2 regions of the Desulfosoma caldarium genome follow, and region 2 is predicted to be linked to the other one. Evidence: riboswitches for the same ligand, from Rfam matches in the RefSeq annotation. Region 2 holds a riboswitch; the other holds the start of a gene.

Region 1 (7,491 bases), on a different contig from region 2:
CAGGGCGAAGCCATTCCCTTGGGCGAAGACACCATCGATCACACGCCGGTCCATGGAATGCTTCAACTGGAGTTCGGCCGTTCCTTTGACGTGCAGGTGGAACGGACCCTCGTGGAGGCCAAAAAGATCGGAAACCGAATACAGCGTCTGCAATGGTCCCTGATTGTCAAAAACGCCAAGGCGCACCCCGAACGAGTGCTGTTGGAAGAAACCTTCTCGGGGGACTGGAAGATTGTCCGGTCCGGTCAACCCTACGAGAAGGTGCACGCGGCGCTGGTGCGCTTTCCCGTGGATGTGCCGGCGCAAGGGCAGGTGGAGGTCACCTATGAGGTCGAAGTGACGTCGCGCTGACGGTGCCCGGGAAGGGCTGGCAGGCGATCCATGTCTCTGCGGCGCCGGCTGCCATAGCGGGTCATGGCCAACACGAGGGGCCTCAATCACGGAAACAGCGACGGATACAACCGGCGGGCGAGCTCTTCGGCAGCATCCACGGCTCGAGGCCCAGGTCGGGAATAGAGCGCTTCGTCCACTTCAAAGACGCGACCGGAGATCACGGCACGCAGTTTGTCGAAATGGGCGCGGTCTCGAGGATGACTCGGACGGGGATTCATGGGCCCTATTTGAACGAGGTACACATCCGGGTCCAAGGCCATAAGATTTTCCACGGACGTTTGCACAATGGGATCGGGAAGTGTCACCGCATTGATGGCCCCGACGGCGTCCATGACGGCCTGAGGCATGCCACCTTGGCCGGCCACGGCCAGCGGCTGTGCCCGAATTTCAAAGACCGCGCGAGGCCGATGTGGTGCCGCGCCACAGATCGATCGAACGACCTCAAGGCGGCCGCGCAGGTTCTCGACGGCCGTGTGCGCCTGTTCGCTTCGCCCCACCAGGACCCCCAGACGTTCCATGGTGCGAAAAACCCCTTCAAAATCCTTGGGGGCAAAGATTACCACGGGAATGCCGGCTTCTTCCAGGCGGGCCAATTCCGGAGTGGCATTTCGGCGGCTGGCGCTTTGGACCACAAGGTCCGGCTGCAGCCCGAGAATCATTTCCACGTTGGGGCGCATGTGGGTGCCCACGGAAGGCAGCGCGCGAATCTGTGGTGGGTAAGCGTCCGCTTGGGTGCGGGCCGCCAGGATGTCTTCGGCGCCGATGGCGCAAAGCATTTCGGTGAAAGCACCGTAGAGCGCAATGACGCGGCGTGCCGGAGCGTCCAAGCGCACGGTTCGCCCGGCATCGTCCACCACCTGCACGGCCGCCTTCACAGACGGTGTCCACACCGCCAACAAAAGCCCAACCACAGTCCAGACCCATTGTGACCGTGCCCATTTCATCATGAAACCACCCCTCCATGTTGGACGGCGCCAAAAATCGGTGCCTTGGCTTCGTGATGGCATCGACCCCTAACACTCCCGAAGTGGGCGACGATTCCTGAAGCCGCGTTGGATCGAACCGGCCCCAAACGGAAAAGTTCCAAGGCGCAGCGCCGGTTACAAACCCAAAAGCTCGGTTTCTTTATCACCCTTTGCCTTTCAAAAAGCCCTCGTGGAAGCGGCGCACACCGCGACGTCAGGTGCCCGGTGTTGCGGGCAAACCGGACAGGGCGTGTGGCGTGAACGCGGGCTTCGCACGGTGTGGCGTGGCGACGGAAGCCATATGGACGTGCCCACGTGGCGGCGCGGACCGCTCACTCCGAGCTGGGCTTATTCGCGGCGTCGCCCCCGTTGCCAAAAGCCCACTCATGCCTTGACAGTTCTAATTTGGGAACGCTGCACGCATGCCGGTATAACCCCACAAGAACCGAGCATCGCCGCATCCGTGGTGAGCCCCGCCATGGGGCGCGTGAAAAAAACCTGGCGCACCCCGTCTCGGCCCGGCACAGGGTACACCAAAGCCGACGTTTCATAGACGTCTTCCAGCACCTTGGGCTGCAGCACGTGATCGGTCGGCCCGTCGGCCACGATGCGACCGGCCTTGAGGAACACCAGCCGTCGGCAAAAGACCGCAGCGGTGTTGATGTCATGAAGCACAAAGACGATGGTCCGCTTTTCTTTGTGCTGCAGGCTTGTGAGCAGGTCGAAAATCTGAAGCTTTCGGTGCACATCCATGGCGGAGACGGCTTCGTCCAGGAGCAGCACGGGCGTGTCCTGGGCCAAGGCCTTGGCGACAAAGACCCTCTGGCGCTCCCCTCCGCTGAGAAGCGTCACAGGTCGTTCGGCCAACGCCTCGGTGTCGGTCCAGGCCATGGCACGGTGCAGAGCGTCCCTGTCTTGGGGTGTTTCCCGGCCGGCTCTCTTTTGGTGAGGGTATCGTCCCATGGCCACCACCTCTCGGCATGTGAAGGGAAACGTCACATGGACGTCTTGCGGCACGACGGCCATGAGGCGGGCTCTTTCCCGATGCGGTATGGTCTGTAAAGGTCGGCCGTTCCATCGAATCGAGCCCGACTGGATAGGCAACACGCCGCTTAAGGCCAAAACCAGCGTGGTTTTGCCGGATCCGTTGGGGCCCAGAATGCCCACGAACTCCCCCGGTTCAATGGTGAGGGTGACGTCCTGAAGGACCTTGCGATCGGGATAACCGCAATGAAGATGTTCGACCTCAATCACAGCACGACGGTCCTTTTCTTGTGGATCAGAAGGTAGGCGAAGAAAGGGGCCCCCAGAATGGCCGTGACCACGCCCAGAGGTATTTCTCGACCGTCGGGAAGCAGCGTTCGAGCCAGCGTGTCGGAAACCAGCGTCAAAACGGCGCCGAGCATCATGGACGCGGGCAGAAGCTGCCGATGCCTGGGCCCGAGGCACAACCGGGCCACATGGGGCACCACCAATCCGATGAAACCTACCACGCCGCTTACGGCGACAGCCGCCGCGGCCACCAGGGATGCGGCGCCCAGAAGGCGGCGTCGAACGGCATGGGTGTCCACGCCGGTTTGAAACGCGGCCGTGTCTCCTAGAGCCAAAAGGTCCATTTCCCGCGCATGGGTCATAATGATCCAGAAGCCGGCCACCACATACGGCACAATGGCCAGCACATGGCGCCAACTGCGTCCGGATAGGCTTCCCATGATCCAAAACACGATCGCCGAAAGAGATTCCTCGTGAAGGCTTTTGAGAAGACTAATCCATGCCGAAAGAAACGTGGAAACGATAATCCCTGCGAGGACCAGTGTGGTGGGGTGCATGGTGCCGTGCAGTCGCCCCAAAAGCATGACGAGGCTGAGGGCTCCCACTGCCCCAAGAAAAGCCACCACGGGAAGCAGACTGATGCCCGCCAGCTTCCAGGACGCCCACCCCATAAGAATGGTCACGGACGCGCCAAAGGCGGCGCCCGTGGACACGCCCAGCGTGAAAGGATCCGCCAAAGGGTTCAACAAAATCCCCTGATAGACGGTGCCCGATAGGGCCAAGGCGGCGCCCACAAGAAGGGCCAGGGCGACGCGCGCCAGTCGAAGATGCACGACAATGTAATGGGCGGTGGCGGTTTCTTTTTCTGAAAGCGCCGACGGTGCCGCATGAAAAATTGACCCCAAGACGCGCCACAGGGTGTGGGATTCGATGGCGTAAGGGCCGACAGTGATGCAATAAAATGAAAGTGCCGGCACCAGAAAGATGATGGTGACCCAAAAGGCACGAATTCGCCACCCCCTTGCGGCAGCCGAAAGTTTGCCCGCCGCCGCCGTGGTTCCGGACACCGAAGAACGTGGGGCCGAAGGGGCATGGGTCGCGTTCACGGGCTCTCCTGAATCCTCGTGCAGGCTGTCTTGAAATGCATGATCGGCTTCTTAGGGACGCCCGTTGAAAGTGATGGACATGGCCGTGGGCCAAAAGCCCATGCTCGAACAGGCGCCCAGGTCAACGCGCCCCTTTTTTGACGATAAGGAGAGAAAGGTAATGGGGTTTGAGGTCTTCCAGGGCGCGAAAGTCCTTTTCCACCACCTGGCCTTTGAGGCCGCAGCGGCTGACAAAGCACACGGAGTCCTCAAGGCCGAAACGGCGAATCTGGTCAAGGATCTGCGGAAACTGCTTGTAAGCTTTCATAAGGACCACGTTGTCGGAAAAGGGAAGAATATCCGAAAGGCGCCGGCCGCCTTTGGCGCCGGAAATGATGGTAAGGGTTTCTTCCGCTTCCGCCAAGGCGACCCCGGCGCACGCGGCAGCCGCCTGATAGGACGTGATCCCTGGAACGATTTCCACGGGCACCGATGGCAGCCGATACTTTATCGTGCGCCACAGGTAGATGAAGGTGCTGAACGTCATGGGATCGCCCAGAGTGAGAAAGGCCACATCGACGCCATTTTCCAGTTGCTCCGCCACCGTGTCGCAATTGGCCCGCCAGGCTTCTTCCTGGTGATTCTTGTCAAAGGTCATGGGGAAGTCCAAAAAGTGAACGGGCACACCGTCGCGCAAATGATCGCGAACGATTTCCAATGCCAGGCTGTAGTCGTTGGACGAGGACGAAGCGGCATACACGTGGCCCACACGACCGAGAATCTTGACTGCCTTGAGGGTTAAAAGGTCCGGGTCTCCCGGACCCACACCGATGCCGTACAGCGTTCCCAGCATGAAATTTTTCCTTTTTTCGAGCCCATTGTAGAGCCGATTGGGTATGGGGATCACAAATCATCGAGCCGCGCGGCACTCCGCCGGGGCCGGTTCTGCCATGGGTCCGAGTCTCGCCACGCGGCGCGGCTCCGGAAGATCGCCGTCGCGGTGCTTCCATGCCGTGCGCCATCAAACGCGCCATGGAAAGGGACGAGCGGCAACGGATCTTCTGCGCCGTCAGCGAACCGGGGCCGCGTCCGCGCCGTGGGCCAGTTCCATCAGGGCGTGCAAAATGGCCACAGCCACCGAGCTTCCCCCTTTGCGGCCGAGCACCGTGATGGACGGCACGGCCTGGTCTTGCCACAAGGCTTCCTTGGCGGTGTCGGCCTGCACAAAACCCACGGGAACGCCCACCACCAAAGCCGGCCGAATGTGTTCTTGTTCCATGAGCCGCAACGTTTCCAAAAGGGCCGTCGGGGCGTTGCCTACGGCCACGATGGCCCCATGAAGATTGGGCCCGGCATGGCGAAAGGCGGCCGCGGATTGGGTCAGCCCATCTCGATGCGCCATGTCGCGTACGGCCGGCTGTGATGCGGGCACCACGACGGCATTGCCAAACCATTGAAGCCGCGTTGAAGAAAGCCCCACCTGAATCATGCGGGTGTCCGCATAAATGGTAGCGCCCCGGCGCAGCGCTTCACAGCCCGCTTCCACGGCTCGGGAATGAATTCTTATGAGCCGCGCATATTCAAAATCGCCCGTGGTGTGAATCACGCGACGCACAATGGACCACTGATCGGGTGGATACCCGTGGGGCCCCATTTCGGCGTCGATGATGCGAAAGCTTAGGTCTTCAATGGCTTGTCCGGCCGAAACCAGCGGCCCGCGTGGGCCGTCGGCTGCCTTGTCCTGGAGTGTCATGGACCATGCGCTCCTTGGGAAACAAAAAATCCTTGAAACGTTTCCGTTCCAAGGATTGCACCCGTTTTCTTCATCCCTTGTCTCGTCCAAAGACCTGGACCTCGAAGCCTTTGGACGGCGGAAGAGCCCTTTACCATCGGGTTCCCTTCCATGAAAGGATTCAGGCAGGTCTTCTGGCTCACGGATCACCCTACCGGCCGCCCTTCCCATCCCATGCCCATGGGACAGTGGGTTCATCGGCTTTCGTCCCCGTTCACAGCGGCGGGACCGCGACGGAATCACACCGTCTTCCCTTTTCAACCCGCATGCGGGTACCTGATCCTCTCACCTTATCAAAGAACGCCACGTTGAAGACGTGGACGTTCCTTTACTAGACCAATGCATACGCTGCGTCAACAGCAGCGTGCGGCGTAACTGGAAGCTCGCCGTGCAAACCCAATGAACCAGGGCCCCCGGCCGTTCTACGTGTCCTCATCCTTATCCAATGAAAGCATGCCCGCTTTTTTGATGGCCGCCACGCCGCCTTGGACATTGACGGCGTTTTCCAAGCCTGCGGCTCGAAGTTGCAGAAGCGCTTCGTAGGATCGCACGCCCGAATTGCACATCACCAGAAGACGCTTGTCCTTGGGGAGCGCATCCAGCCTTTCGGCCAGAGTTTCCTGCGGAATGTTGAGCCAGCGGTCGCCAAAAGCCTCCACAAAGGGGGCGGCGTTGCGAGGCCCGCGCACATCCAAACAGACCACTTCTGGGCTGGCTTCTTGCAAAAAGCAGCGCTCAAAGTCCTCGGGATCCATGGTGACGTTGTGGCCGTCCAGAATGTTTTCGGCTGTGTTCCCCAAGGCATTGAGGATATCCATGGCGGAAGCAAAGGGTGGCGAGTAGGCCACTTCCAGGTTGGATAGGTCTTCCACCGTGCCGTGCCGAGCCAAAAGAGGCACCACGGCGTTGATGCGGCCCACAAGGGCGTCTCCATTGCGACTCACGCCTTGAATGCCCAGCAGCCTTCGTGTTCTTCGATCCACCACCAGGGCCAGGGTCATGAGGTCCTGTGTGGGATAAAAGTGGGCGCGATCGGCTTGAATGACGAGGGCCTGCACGGCGTCAAAGCCTTCCGAACAAGCGGCCTTGAAGGAAAGGCCCGCGGCTGCCACGGCCAGGTCGAAAACCTTGACGGCAAAGGATCCCACGGACCCTTCAAACGTGGCGTGTCCTCCGGCGATGTTCGTGCCGATGATGCGCCCCTGCCGGTTGGCCAAAGATCCTTGAGGAAAGTGAAAGAGCTTTCCCGTGATGTGATGCATCACTTCGATGCAGTCCCCTCCGGCGTAGATCCAGGGATCCGATGTCTGCAGGCGCTCATTGACCACGATGCCCCCTCGAGGCGTCACGAGCAGGCCGGCCTCGCGGGCGAGCCGGCCGTTGGGGCGAACGCCCACGGCCGTGATGACCAAGTCCGCGTCCAAATCCCTTTTGTCCGTTCGCACCGTAAGGGAGCCGTCTTCCGAGCCCGGGATCACTTCCCGAACCGTCTCTTCGGTGTAGACGGCCACGCCGCGCTCCTGGAGATGCTCGGACACCATTCGGGCCGGTACGGAGTCCAACACACCGGGCAGCACGTGTGACGCGATGTCCACAAGGCACGTTTCCACGCCCCACATGTCGCTGACCGCTTCCGCCATTTCGCATCCGATGGCCCCGGCGCCGATGATCACGGCGCGGCCCACGGCCCCTTTGGCCAGCATTTCCTTGATGGCCGCGGCATCATGCAAATTGGACACCCGAAAGACGCGAGGATGATCCAGGCCGGGAACGGGCAACGTGTTGGGAACGCTGCCAGTGGCCAGCACCAGGTAATCGTAGGAAAGCTCCTCTTCGGTCTGGGTTTCCAGGCGTCGAAGGCGAAGCACCTTGCGGCGCCGGTCGATGGCTTCCGCCCGGGTTCGCGTCATGACGCGAACACCCTTGGCTTTTTCAAAGAATTCAGGCGTACGTAGCATATGAAAACTGGTGCTCATGAGCGCCG
Region 2 (7,491 bases):
TCAGGAAGGTTAACCCGTCGGCCCACCAGATCCACCCCATCCCTGGCGTATACCCGGGAAGCCGCCAAAATCAGGGCCAAAAAAACGCCAAATAGGGCACGCCGGGCCGGCTCAGGCCAGGATTTATGCCAAACGCGCCGATCACCGGTCATCTTTTATCACCCCTCTAGAATTTCATGGATGCGCCAAGCATGAACGCCGCCCCCGGCGTGGAATACCCAAACACCTGCTCATAATCGGCATCCAGGATATTTGTCCCTTTGAGGAAAATTTCCAAGTCTTTTGCGGGAGCCGGCACTGGCACACGATAGGACACCACGGCATCTAGCAGGAAATAATCGTCAAGGCTCACACGCCGTGGCATCGTCCAGTCCCTGTAGTCCGCATCGTCACGCGTTCCCACGTAGTGGCCGATGAAACGACAGTGCAAATTTTTCCACCGGGTCTCCACCCACCCGGAAGCACTGAATTTCGGGCGCCGCAGCAGTTTTTTCCCCTCCTGAAAAGCGATGGAACTCAACCCCCCGTCATCGGTCACTTCCGTCTCCAGCCAGGTCATATGAATACCCGCCGCGGTGTTTTCTAGCACACGCCCTTCCAGGCTCAGCTCCACGCCACGGCTTTTGGCGGCCTGAATATTGTAAAAATTGGGCACTCTTTCAGGAGGCGCGGGAAAAGGGGTGGGGACATAAGCAATGAGGTCCTTGTATCGGCTTTCGAAGTAGGTGGCTGAAGCCTGAAGCCTTGAGCCCAGACGCTGGGAAAGCCCGACTTCCCAGGATGTGGCCCTCTCAGGGTCCAAATCGGGATTGCCCAAGGTGAACGAGTCGTTGGCGTAGTTTTCATAGAACGTGGGTTCCTTAATGCCTTTGGCTGCCGCCAGCCGTAAGGTTGTTCCCGTCTCGCGAAGTTCAAAGGCCGCCGCGCCTCGCGGTGTCACCTTGGTGCCAAAGGCACTGTTGTCTTCCACCCGAAATCCCGCCACCAGGTGAAGGCGCGACAAAAGGCTCAGCTGTTCCTGAACGTAGACCGCATCGTTGGTCCGGTCTGCATTGAGCTTTGTCGTATCGAAGTAGATGCTTTCCTGCGCATAGTCTTCCTGGTCCCGTTCGTAACCCACCGTCAGGACCGAAGTCACCGCCTCCGTCGGCTTCCAGTTCAGGTTGGCGTGATAGTCCACTGTCGCCCGCACTTCGTTGTAGCGCCCATAGGATTCGGCAAAATCGGTTTCTTCATTGAAGGGATCCAGATTGCGGCGCAGATTGCGATGATATCCCACACTGACCACATTTTCCCACCAGGGCGTGCTTTGCACTCTGGCCGACACACCCACCAATACATCTTGTTCCCGTTGGGTCTGGTTTGGATCCAAGGGAGAATATTTATCCCCTGCGCTTTCCGTGGGGTATTCGTAGCGGCTGTCGCTCAGTCGACCCACGAGGCTCACTTCCCAAGTGTCCTTGGGAAAGAAATCAAACCGTGAGCTGAAAGTGTTATTCCAATAATCGTTGTTGATTTTCAGAATGCCACCGTCGTCCCTTCGACCGTAGGCGGCAGAGTATCCGAAAAGGTCGGTGCCACCGGAAACGCGCACTTTTTGTTCCCCAAAATAGCGACCGCGGTCCGATCGAAGTCCATGGGCCGTGGACACTTCCACGGACGCGGGGCCGCTTCCGGATTTGGTGAAGATCTGAACCACTCCACCGATGGCGTCGGACCCATACAGCGCGCTTTGTGGACCTCGAACGATTTCAATCCGTTCGATATTGTCTGTGGAAAGATTTTCCCAGTAAAAATCGCCACCGCCCAGGTTCACCTGCACACCGTCAATGAGGACCAGGGTATAGTTGGGTTCGCCCCCCCGGGGGAAAACCACGGTCTGGGAACCGGGAGACCCAAACCGAATGGTCTGAAACCCGGCCACATCTCGAAGCAATTCCGCCACATCGGTGGCTCGGCGCGCCTGAATGTCCTCTTCCGTGATGACCGTGGTGGAAATCCCCAGATGCTGCCTGGGAACCGCCGTTCGGGTTGCCGTCACCACCACATCTTCGACCTCCCGTACGGCTGAATCGGCCGAGTGAGCCGGCATCGCATGCATCGCCACCAGAATGACAAATAAAAACAACCCCAAAAGCTTGGCCCAAAAAGGTTTTTGTCGAAAAACCTGGAGCGGCCTGAAGCCCATCACAGAAAGCGCCCCTGTGCGGTCCGCGGCAATGAAGCTGGCTTCGAAGGTTCCTCTCCTTTCCAGAATGCTCCGCATGGTTCCCCCCTTTCCTAGAGTTCCATGTGGGGGCCCGCGACCACATGGCCAAAAAAATCCCGAGTTCCTCAAGAACCCGGGATCTCCCTTTTTCATCCGGCGGTCTCGTGGGCTCATGCCCTGTGCACCCGAGGGCTTGCCCAAACCCTTGACCCAGGCAGGTCTTCTGACTTTCGGATCATCCTACCGGCTGCGCCTTCCCACCCTGTCGAAAAGGGCAGTGGCTTTTGATAGCAGCCTTCGTTCCCGATCACAGCGGCGGGCCCGTTCCCGATTTTCACGGGATTCCCTATTAAGCCATACGGCACCTGGTCGCGAATTTGCTACCAATACCATTGTCGGGTGTCAAGCAGGGAAAATTCCTCCGGTGGTGCTCGTCCTCAAGAAAGTGGATCTTTTGAAAGACAACGTCGCGCGGCTTCCCATGATGGAATCTCATGCCGGCCCGCGATCCTTTGGGGCCGTGGTGCCGCTGTCGGCGCTTACGGGAGATGGCGTGCCGCAGCTCCTGGCCGAACTGGAAAAATGGCTTCCCGAAGGGCCTCAATACGATCCGAACGATGCCGTGACAGATCAGCTGAAACGGTTTTTGGTGTCAGAAATCGTATGAGAAAAAGCATTTCACCTGAAAGAAGAGAAAATTCTTTGCGCCACGGCCGTGACCGTGGACGTCTTTCGCAAGCAGGCCGAGAAAAACCTCCTCCGCATCGAGGCCACTATTTATGCGGAGCGGGATTTCCTAGGGGGCATCGTGATCGGCAAAGGGGGCCCGCAGCTCAAAGAAGTTGGGCAGATCGCTCGAAAAGACGTGGAACGGCTTTTGGGGTGCCGCGTGTCCTTGGGTTTGTGTGTGCGCGTGCCGAAAAACCCGCGTCGGGACCCGCGGCGGCTCAGGGAGTTCGGGTATCGCCTGCCGCGGAAAGGGTCGCGGGCATGCGGTGAGGTTTGGCGCGCGGCGGCACGCCGTGAAAAGGGACTCTATGGGCGGTGCGCTCAGGTGTCCTCGCGGGCGTGGGGGGGGAGGAAAATTCCGAGTAGGGCAAAAACGCGAGAGTCCTTAGGCGGGGCGCACGCTTTTTGTGCGCCCCGGTGCTTTTCGGGACCATATGCTGGATCGCGCCCCCGGCTCAAGCTTTCCTCTCTGAAGGCCTGTGAAAAGAGGCATGCAAAAGCGTGGGGCGCCGAGATGCAAAAGGATGGGCAGCTAGAGAAGATGATAGCTCCTGAGAATAGATGCCAGATCCTCGTTTTTGGCAGCAAATTCGCGCAGGGCCAGGATCACGTCCCGAAGACGGCCTTCCCGCTCCAGATCTTCCTTGGTCTCCTTTTTCGCTTGCGAGACGATGGTCCGGCGGTCCCAATAGGCGAAGCCGATGACCGCCACCACCAGGGACGTGAAAATGCCGGCGAGAATGTACAGAAAGTGCATGAGCTGATCAAAGCGTTTATCCACTTGCTCAAAGCGTTTGTCCACTTGTTCAAAGCGCTTATCGATCTGTTCAAAGCGTTTGTCGATCTGTTCAAAGATCTTGTTGATTTGTTCAAAGCGTTTGTCGATTTCCAGCATGCGGGTGCGCAATTCGATGAGCAGATCTCGATCTTGGCGGGTGAATCCTGGTTCTTGGGCGAGCACGGAGCCGGAAGCGGTCAGCACCCCGATAAGCATGGCCATGAGGAACACAACAAGCCATACGCGTTGTTGTTTTTTCATCGCGGCCTCCTTCAAACGCTTTATCAATAAAATAATCACGAGGCGTCGGGCCGGGCAAGGTGAGCGCGTTTCCCCAAATCACCCCCTATTGACCGGCGAAACTTGGCGGGGCCCTGGGCCCGCGGGGCTCTCAACACCTTCACCACGTCGCGACCACAACGCCTGGCCAGCCCAAAGGGCTCCACCTGACGAAGCATTCGGCATGACCCTTCGTCGACCTTCAACTCATCGAGATCCGCGACACACGCTCCCCCTGCCAAATTGAGCAAAATCAGCGCCATGACCATGTGCTCATCACCCCAACCTTGCCGGCCCCTCTCCCGAATCTTCACATGCCGCCTGATGGCATGGCGCATCCCTTCCGCATGTGCCAGGTCGAGATAGGCGGGAAGCCCCGCCAGCGAGGTTTTTTCTTTTTTTAATGGTGGATCTGGAAATCCCTAGCAGCTACCTTTTCTTTCACACCCGCGCCCCCCAAAGACTCACCGTTTCAAAGAAAAGGGTTCCAAGCGCGGCTCTTCCACGACCTTTTAAACCGCCGGGCTATTGAATCGTTCCAAAGGAGTGTTCCGGACCAGGAAACACGCCGGATTCCACTTCCTGCCGGTATCGGCTCACCGCCTCCTCGAGTCTTCGTCCCAACGTATCGTACTGTTTCACAAAGCGAGGAAGAAACCGGTCAAACAGTCCCACCAGGTCATGGATCACCAAGACTTGGCCGTCACAGGCCGGCCCGGCGCCGATGCCGATGGTGGGAATGGGCACGGCTTCTGTGATGCGCCGGGCCACCTGCGCCGGTATGGCTTCCAGAACCAAACTGAAACAGCCGGCCTGGGACAAAGCGATGGCGTCGTCCACCAGTTTTTTGGCCGCTTCTTCGTCCTTTCCCTGCACCTTAAATCCGCCCAGTTTCGCGATGCTCTGGGGGGTCAAACCCAAATGCCCCTGCACCGGAATGCCCGCTTCCACGATGGCCTCCACCTGCTTCAACACCGAAGCGCCGCCTTCCAGCTTGACGGCCTGAGCCCGCCCCTCTTTCAGAAAACGCCCGGCATTTTCCACAGCCTGGGACACGCTGACCTGATACGACAAAAAAGGCATATCCCCGACAACCAAGGCCCGTTGAGTGCCTCGAGCCACCGCGCGCGTGTGGTGCAGCATCTCCTCCATGGTCACCGAGAGCGTGTCCTCATGGCCCAACATGACCATGGCCAAGGAATCTCCCACCAGGATCATGTCCACTCCCCCTCGATCCACCCACCGAGCCGTGCAGTAGTCGTAGGCGGTAAGCATGGTGAGCTTGCGACGGCCTTTGGCCGCCATGATCCCCGGGACGGTGATTCGATCGTCGGATTTCACGGGATGCGTATCAGGCGTCTGTTCCGTGGCCATAGGTTCCCTCCTTGATTTTGACCAATTGGGTGAGGGTCCAGTTGATGGGGGCGGATAGGCCGTGTTTTTGCGCATAGCGCACAACAGCGCCGTTGATGGCTTCGATTTCGGTGGGTCTTCGTCCTTCCACGTCCTGGCGCATGGATGAACGGTTGCTGCCCGTGGCCTTGGCCACGGCCAGGACATGATCCAGCTCATCTTCGTCAAGGCGCACCCCTTCGGCGCGGGCCACCCTAAGCACTTCGCGGACCGCCGCCTCACACAGAAGGCGGGCAGGCGGCATGGCGGGTATCTGCCCGTTGGTCAGCCCGCAGAGGGCCGTGATGGCATTGATGCCCACATTGACGCAAAGTTTTTGCCACAGGAGGCGGTCAATGTCTTGTCGGTAAGAGGCTTCGAGTCCGGATGCGACAAAGAGGTTCACAATCTTTTCCAGATTCGGCGGTGTGAATCCCGAGAAGCTGCCAAAGAAAGTCGGGCCGACCCCGCCGTGGCGCACCACTCCCGGCCCCTCTTTGGTGGCCCCCTGGGCCGTCACCCCCACGAGGACTCGTTCCGGTCCCACAAGGTCCGCCAGCTTTTCGGCGTTTCCAAGCCCGTTTTGTAGTGTTAGGAAAACCGTCCCCGGCGTGATGGATTGGGAATGGACCAACCGCAGCGCCTCGCCAGTGGCATAGCTCTTGACCATGACCAAAACCAGATCGGCGCCGAGCTTGGAGGGCACGGGAGCAAAGGAGGCCTCAATGGGGACAATTTTTTCGTCTCCGTTGAGCTCAATAAGACGCAGCCCATGGCGTTGAATCGCTTCCACGTGGAGCACATCCACATCCAGCAAAAGGACGTGCGCACCGGCCATGGCAAAGCGCGCCCCCAAAAGACAGCCCATGGCACCGGCGCCAACCACCAGCACATGCATCATCGGTCTGTTCCTCTTTCTCCGGCGTAAAATGGGTGACAACGGTGTGGTTCATGTCGCCTTTTCCGACACTTCCAAAGTACCTTGGCACAGTTTCCACCTAAGGGCAAGTCGATGACCATGTTCTGCATCGGTTCCCAATCCCACGTAAACTCTTTGAAAGGATAAGTCATCAGAAAGGGTGTCACGGCGTGGACGATAGGATTCCCATTAAAGGAGCGCGAAGATGACGAAGAAAACAAAAGCTTGGATGATCGTCTTCCTTGTTTTGGCGCTGATGGCGGTGGGTGGTGTGCCAAAGGCCCAAGCGCACAAACCGAAACATGCCAAAAATTATGCCTACGTTCCGGCTCCGTGCCCACCCCCCAAGACGGTGGTGCACCATTATTACCCATACAAGCCCTATCGGTACGCCCCTCCGCCGCCTCCACGGCGTGTGGTTGTGTACCATCACTACAAATCGTGTTATCCTTCGTGCGGATATTACCCGGCGCCACGAGGCCCCTATGTGGGCGGTTACGTGGACAATTGGGGATGGTCCCTCATTTTTAAAACGGGCGGCCGCTGGTAACCGGCGTGCTTAGGGGGCTCGCCCCCGCGCCATGATCCCCGCACGGAAGGCTTTTCGGTGACCCACTCTTTTCATGTGCCTGCGGATGAGCCCTTGGTCGCTCAAGCGTCGAACAAAGCGGACGGGGGCAACGACTCGGCCGTAGAGCCAGGAGATGAATGGCACCTGGTGCGTCGAGCCCAGGCGGGCGATGCGGACGCCATGGATGCCATCATCGCGGCGTATCAACACATGGTGTTCACCGTGGCGTACCCTCTGTGCGGTTTCGATCGCGATGAAGCCATGGACGTGACGCAAGAAACCTTCATCCAGGTTTTTCGAAAAATCGGCCAGTTTGAAGGCCGATCTTCCCTGGGAGCGTGGATTCGCCGCATTGCCATCAATGCGAGCCGGCTGGCTCTGAAGAGAAAAAACCGGCGCCTTCAGTTCATCCTTCCATGGCGCTTTTTTAAAAACAAGGAGAACGAAGAGAGGCCTTTGGATCTTCCCGGCAATTCGGACGGCGCAGCACTTAAGGATCCTCTAGAAACCTTATCCACGAAAGAATTGACGCGGGACGTGGGCAAGGCCATGGAAGGTCTTTCCGAAAAGCAACGCACCGTCTTTGTGTTGAAGGTCTTTGAGGAAATGACCAT

Evidence for each region. Region 2 has a riboswitch for cobalamin ahead of EDC27_RS05955 (TonB-dependent receptor plug domain-containing protein). Riboswitches for the same ligand answer to the same signal wherever they lie in the genome.
Region 1: it holds a riboswitch for cobalamin, as region 2 does, so the genes downstream of both, EDC27_RS02175 (precorrin-8X methylmutase) here and EDC27_RS05955 (TonB-dependent receptor plug domain-containing protein) in region 2, are expected to answer to the same signal.

Annotation. Positions count from the first base shown of each region.
Region 1 covers NZ_RJVA01000009.1:353,363-360,853, reverse strand. Annotated here, with positions in the region: gene EDC27_RS02200 (DUF4139 domain-containing protein) at 1-351, shown strand, start outside; gene EDC27_RS02195 (ABC transporter substrate-binding protein) at 438-1,340, opposite strand; gene EDC27_RS02190 (ABC transporter ATP-binding protein) at 1,743-2,612, opposite strand; gene EDC27_RS02185 (FecCD family ABC transporter permease) at 2,609-3,736, opposite strand; gene cobI (precorrin-2 C(20)-methyltransferase) at 3,858-4,568, opposite strand; gene EDC27_RS02175 (precorrin-8X methylmutase) at 4,785-5,468, opposite strand; cobalamin riboswitch at 5,615-5,802, opposite strand; gene EDC27_RS02170 (FAD-dependent oxidoreductase) at 5,930-7,491, opposite strand, start outside.
Region 2 covers NZ_RJVA01000011.1:16,261-23,751, reverse strand. Annotated here, with positions in the region: gene EDC27_RS05960 (ABC transporter substrate-binding protein) at 1-152, opposite strand, end outside; gene EDC27_RS05955 (TonB-dependent receptor plug domain-containing protein) at 167-2,266, opposite strand; cobalamin riboswitch at 2,406-2,593, opposite strand; gene EDC27_RS15785 (ERA-like protein 1) at 2,634-2,876, shown strand; partial or broken gene EDC27_RS17020 (KH domain-containing protein) at 2,925-3,122, shown strand; gene EDC27_RS16485 (hypothetical protein) at 3,471-3,977, opposite strand; gene panB (3-methyl-2-oxobutanoate hydroxymethyltransferase) at 4,521-5,369, opposite strand; gene EDC27_RS05930 (ketopantoate reductase family protein) at 5,347-6,288, opposite strand; gene EDC27_RS05925 (hypothetical protein) at 6,512-6,856, shown strand; gene EDC27_RS05920 (RNA polymerase sigma factor) at 6,914-7,491, shown strand, end outside.